2 regions of the Fructobacillus sp. ESL1117 genome follow, and region 2 is predicted to be linked to the other one. Evidence: predicted binding sites of a transcription regulator. Region 2 holds the regulator's gene; the other holds the start of a gene.

Evidence for each region. Region 2 encodes HrcA, which represses chaperone genes, less so after heat shock. Its sites were predicted from a motif close to TTAGCACTCNNNNNNNNNGAGTGCTAA; they were not measured.
Region 1: a site for HrcA is predicted at 2,146-2,172, ahead of groES (co-chaperone GroES). Genes of this name have one in related genera too.

The regions. Positions count from the first base shown of each region.
Region 1 is NZ_CP196385.1:868,078-871,271, forward strand. It holds gene ACSYSH_RS03780 (DUF3290 domain-containing protein) at 1-4, opposite strand, end outside; gene groL (chaperonin GroEL) at 148-1,767, opposite strand; gene groES (co-chaperone GroES) at 1,837-2,121, opposite strand; gene ACSYSH_RS03795 (nitroreductase family protein) at 2,296-3,036, opposite strand; gene ACSYSH_RS03800 (FUSC family protein) at 3,125-3,194, shown strand, end outside.
Region 2 is NZ_CP196385.1:214,999-218,192, forward strand. It holds gene ribF (riboflavin biosynthesis protein RibF) at 1-872, shown strand, start outside; gene hrcA (heat-inducible transcriptional repressor HrcA) at 1,065-2,096, shown strand; gene grpE (nucleotide exchange factor GrpE) at 2,115-2,720, shown strand; gene dnaK (molecular chaperone DnaK) at 2,816-3,194, shown strand, end outside.

The sequences.
Region 1 (3,194 bases), 650 kb from region 2:
TCATAAGTTCCCTCCGTTACTTTATTCTAGCACAAGGAAGCAGTCGGTCCATCTGATTTTTTTAGAAAAAAGAAAGAAGTAACCCAAATTGGACTACTCCTTTCTTTAGCACTTATTTCAAAACATTTTAGCAGAAATGCCTTCTTTTTACATCATCCCCGGCATGCCCTGAGCAGCTGCTGGCATTGGTGCGTCTTCCTTTGGCAATTCGGCAACAACGGCTTCCGTTGTCAGCAACAAGGCTGAAACAGAGGCGGCGTTTTGCAAAGCAGAACGCGTTACCTTCGTTGGGTCGACGATTCCTGCCTTGACCATATCAACCCATTCATCAGTCTTGGCATTGTAGCCAGTTCCTTCTGGTTGTTCCTTCAACTTGTTGACGATGACAGAGCCTTCCAAGCCTGCGTTTTCAGCAATTTGACGAACCGGAGCCTCAAGAGCTGCCACAACAGTCTTAACACCTGTGGCCACGTCACCCGTAGCTTCAACGGCAGCAGCGGCAGCCATGGCGTTGACCAAAGCTGTACCGCCACCAGCGACAAAGCCTTCTTCAACGGCAGCTCGAGTAGCATTTAAAGCGTCCTCAATTCGATACTTACGTTCCTTCAATTCCGTTTCAGTAGCAGCCCCAACGTTAATCACGGCCACACCGCCTGCCAACTTAGCCAAACGTTCCTGCAACTTCTCCTTGTCAAATTCTGAAGTGCTGTCGGCAATTTGTTGCTTAATCAAGTCAACCCGTTCCTTCACGGCTTCCTTGTCACCGGCACCCTCAACAATAGTCGTATTGTCTTTTGTGATGTTGACCTTATTTGCTTGGCCCAATTGTTCGATAGTCACATCCTTCAAATTTAAACCAAGATCATCCGTGACAACTGTACCACCAGTTAAGATAGCAATATCTTCCAACATGGCCTTACGACGGTCACCAAAACCAGGTGCCTTGACAGCAACAACGTTAAAGGTACCACGCATCTTGTTCAAAACCAAAGTTGGCAAAGCTTCACCAGTAATATCATCAGCGATAATCAACATTGACCGACCCTGTTCGACAACTTGTTGCAAAACAGGTAAGATATCTTGAATATTTCCAATCTTCTTATCCGTAATCAAGATATAAGGGTTATCCAAATTAGCTTCCATCTTTTCGTTGTCAGTGACCATGTACTGTGACATGTATCCACGGTCAAATTGCATTCCTTCGACAACGTCCAAAGTGGTTTCAATCCCCTTTGATTCTTCGATAGTAATCACACCATCATTGCCAACCTTTTCCATTGCTTCAGCAATCAAGGAGCCAACTTCATCGTTAGCTGCTGAAATCGAAGCAATCTGTGCAATCTCGTCCTTAGTCGAAACCGTGTGAGACATTTCATGCAACTTAGCAACGGCAGCTGCCGTTGCCTTTTCAATACCAGTTCGAATACCAACTGGGTTTGCACCAGCCGTCACGTTCTTGAGTCCTTCACCAACAATCGCTTGAGTCAAAACGGTGGCAGTGGTGGTACCATCACCCGCAATGTCATTCGTTTTTGAAGCAACTTCAGCCACCAACTTGGCCCCCATATTTTCAAAGTGGTCCTCTAATTCAATCGCCTTAGCAATTGTGACCCCATCATTGGTAATAATTGGTGAACCATAAGACTCTTCCAAAACAACGTTACGACCTTTTGGTCCGATAGTCGTTTTAACAGTGTCAGCCAACTTGTCAACTCCGACCTTCATCTTTGATCGAGCATCTTCTGCAAACTTCAATTCCTTTGCCATTTCTTTACTCCTTTAACCAAAATTGATTGAAATCATCATTATTCGTGCTAATTGTTTTTTAATTGCTGTTTAATTAACGATGGCGATAATGTCTTTTTCATGGAGAGCCAAGTATGATTGACCATTATAAGTTAATTCCTGACCGGCAAACTTATCAAACAAAACTTGATCCCCTTCTTTGACTGTCATGTCAAGCTTCTGGCCTGAATCGGCTACCAAGCCACTCCCCGTTGCCACCACCTTACCGGTTACTGGCTTTTCTTGCGTATTTGCGGCTAAGACAATGCCACCAACTGTCTTTTCACTTTGTTCTGCAACACTAACGACCACGCGGTCTCCTAAGGGCTTTAACATGGATCACAACCTCCGTTTGTATTTTTAGCACTCGTATACATCGAGTGCTAATCTGACTTTAGTATAGCACCTTCGACCTATTTGTCAACACGGTGAAATTAGTTTTGTTCAAAAGAAAAAGCCGGTTGCGAGCCCTAACAATAGAGGTCGCACGACTTTTTAGCCATCTTTATTTTATTTTAAATCGAATCCCTTATCATGGGGGTATTGCGACAGAGCAGTGTTAGCAGCACCCTTTGTTAACAAAGAGGCGTTATGCTTCGTCCAATTGGCATCAATATCGCGACTCTTAAAGTAAGTCGCCATCGTTTGATCATATTCCTTAATAGCGACCATCATTTGCTCGTCATCGTAATGATCCTTCATCAACGAACCAGTCAATGGTAGTTTAGGCTTGATCCCTGGCTTTTGATCAGGGTAGCCAAGCGAAAAGCCCATAATCGGTTTGACATACTTTGGTAAGTTTAACTCCCTTTCGTATAGTTCAAAAGCACCCATTGCACCGGCCATTGTTACAGAGCCAATTCCAAGCGATTCAGCCGCCACCTGAGCACGGCCCAAGGCAATCGAAGCTGAAACAATCCCACCCTCCAAATATTGGTAGTGCTGGATTCGCTCTTCCATAATCGCCCGGGTTTCAGCGTCCTGATTTAACAAAACCTTGTGCCAATCGACTGTAACAACAAAATACCGAGTAGCATTTTCAATATACTTCATTTTCACCTTTTCAGTGACTGATTTCTTAAGGTCTTGGTCGGTAATTTCAATAAAGGTGACTGGTTGAAAGTTTTGCATATTTGGTCCGGCAAGGGCCGCAGAGAAAATCGCCTCGACTTCCTCGTCGGTCACTGGCCGATCGGAGAAGGAACGAATTGATTGGTGATCATGTAGTTGATCAAGTATTGTATTTTTAATCATGTTTTACCTCACTGATTGAACAATCATTACCTTTATTTTAATATCTATGATACGCTAAATACTATCAATAAAATAGGAGTACTCCATGAAAAAGTTACAGATCCACGTCGGCATGCGGACCCTGAAGACCGCCATTGTTGTGATGTTGGTCTTAC
Region 2 (3,194 bases):
ACGGGGTCCATTTGGGTCACCAAAAGGTAATCCAGGAAGCTGCGCGGGTGGCGCACGAAAACGGACTACCACTGGCCGTTTTGACCTATAGTCCCTATCCGGGATTAGTGTTTAAAAAGCTGCCTCAACCCTGGCACGATTTAACACCATTGGACCAGAAGGTTCAGCTGCTTGGAAAGCTGGGCGTTGATCGGGTGTACTGCCTCCAATTGACATCACACCTTTCGGCCCTTCATCCAGAAGAATTTATTAAAGAAATCCTCTTGCCCCTCCAGGTTCATACGGTGGTTGCGGGCTTTGACCATCGCTATGGCAGGAAGGAATACCAAGCTGACATGGCCCACTTGCCCGAATTTGCCGCTGGTCGCTTTAATGTTCTGACCGTTGCCAAAAAGACTCTCGGCCAATCGGCTGCTAAGGTGGCCTCGCGCCAGATTCGATTGGCCTTAGCAGCAGGTGACATGCCTGCCGTAACAAAAAGTCTTGGCCGTGTCCACGAGACGACCGGGCTGATTGTTCATGGGGATGCACGGGGACGGACCTTGGGCTTCCCAACGATTAATATCTGGACGCCAGAAGTTGAATTTCTTCCTGGTATCGGTGTCTATGCTGTCAGCGCCTATGTTGATGGTCGCTGGGTTGACGGCATGGCCTCTATTGGCCGTAATGTAACCTTTGAACCAAACCGGCCGGTGACGGTGGAAATTAACCTCTTTGACTTTGCTGATGAAGTTTACGGGGAACCGGTGAAGGTTCAGTGGTATGCAAAGTTGCGAAATGAAGTGAAGTTCAACTCCGCCGAAGGTTTAATTGATCAGTTGCTGATTGATCAACAAAATACACGTGAATACTTTCAAGAAAAAGCAGATTAATTTTAATCTGCTTTTTTTTGCTATAACAGTATTTGTTGGTAAGCCTGATAGAAGGGGATTTTATCTAAAATTAGCACTCTTTTACAAAGAGTGCTAAAAAGGGTTTGCATTTTTTCTGATATTTTGTATAATATAGTTGTTAGCAGTTAAGAGTTTTGAGTGCTAAACAAAATTGCAGGGAGGTTTGGGTTAATGCTAACTGATCGACAGCAATTAATTTTGGCGGCGATTATTTATGAATATACCCAGACCGCCCGAGCGGTCGGGTCTAAGACCTTACATGACCAGTTGAACTTGGAATTTTCACCAGCAACGATTCGCAATGAGATGAGCTTTTTAGAGGAAGCCGATTTGATTAAGAAGCTTCATACCTCCGCTGGTCGAATTCCATCGAAGGCTGGTTACCGTTACTACCTTGATCACTTAATGGTGGCCGACCAAGTTTCAAAACAAGATGTTGCGCTAATTGCTCAACAAATTCGTGGTAATTTCCACGAATTGGATGATTTACTTGGCCAAACAGCTCGACAATTGGCAAAGATGACGGGGCTAACGGCCTTGGTGCTAAAGCCAAAGGCCATTAACCTAAAAATCTCGTCCTTCCAGTTGATTCAATTGGAACGCCAGCAGGTTTTGGCTGTCCTGGCAACTTCTGATGGCAAGGTGACTTCACAAACTTTTCGCCTACCAAAGGAAATGAGCGTCTCGTCCTTAACGGATATGGTGGCCTATATCAATGCACAAATGGTCGGCAGACCAGTTCAAGAGGTCCTTTCGTTAATGAACTCAGAGGAATTACCGGTTACGCTTTCACGGAATGTTGAAAGTCCAGCGGCCTTCCTGCAGCTCTTTGGCGAAGTTTTGGCTCGGTCAGTTGAAGAGCAGGTCCACATTGGTGGTCGGTTCAATCTCTTAGAGGTTGCCGATGATGCCTACTTGAACCTGAAGGAAGCCCGGTCGGTCTTGGAGTTGTTTGACTCGCCTGAGGTGGTGCGCCAATTGGCTGTGACACAAAAACAATCGGTGACGATTCGCTTGGGTCAAGAGTTGCCAACATCTCTTTTGCAGGACTACGCTATTCTTGCCGCACCGTTTTCGGTCGGTGGCGATGCTGGCGGGGTGATTGCATTAGTAGGTCCGATTCGGATGCCATATGCCAAGGTTGCTAGGTTACTATCAACCTTTGCCAAGGCATTAGATACAAAATTACTTGAATATGTTTAACCAAAAGGAGGAACGCCCGTGGCGAAGTCTGAAGATGAAAAAGATTTGAAGCAAGCTGATTTTGAGGAAGCAACAGAGGCAAAGGAGTTTGCTGACGCTGACCAAACTCAAGAAGAAGCAAAGGACAAATCAGAAGAGTCGCAAGCAAAATCAGAAGAGGAACCAGCAGTGGATCCATTAGCTGATTTGCAAGCAGCCCTTGAGAAAAAAGATGATGAATTACTTCGCGCTCAGGCTGAAATTCAAAACATCCAAAGTCGTAATGCTCGCGAAATTCAAAATATTCGCAAGTATGATGGTCAGAAATTAGCCGAAGCCATCTTGCCAGTGGTTGATAACTTGGAGCGCGCCCTTGCTGTTGAAGTGGGAGATGACGACCAGGTGGCACAAATTCACAAGGGTGTTGAAATCACTTTAAAGACTTTGAAGCAGGCGTTGACAACCAACGGCATTCAAGAGGTCGGTCAAGTAGGTGATGACTTTGATCCAAATACGATGCAGGGTGTTCAATCCGTGCCAGCAGAAGGTAAGATTAAGGCCGATCAAGTGGCGACAGTCTTGCAAAAGGGCTATGTCCTTCAAGATCGAGTAATTCGTCCAGCAATGGTCGCGGTTGCACAATAATATTAAACAGTAAATATCTGGTGACTCAGCCCTTTGGCACCACACCTTAAAAAGTTTAAGAATATGATTTAAAAAATAGGAAGGGTCGATATACTATGTCAAAAATTATCGGAATTGATTTAGGAACTACTAACTCAGCTGTTGCCGTTTTGGAAGGTGGCAAGCCAAAAATTATTACGAACCCTGATGGTGGTCGGACGACACCTTCAGTTGTGTCCTTTAAGAATGGGGAAACCCAGGTTGGTGATGTTGCAAAGCGTCAAGCAATCACAAATCCGGACACTATTTCATCAATTAAGTCTCACATGGGCGAAGAAGGTTACAAGGTAACCGTTGATGGTAAGGACTACACACCACAAGAAATCTCAGCCATGATTTTGCAGTATATCAAGGGCTATGCAGAAGACTACTTGGGTGAAAAAGTTGACAAGGCTGTTATTACAGTTCCTGCATACTTTAACGATGCCCAACGTC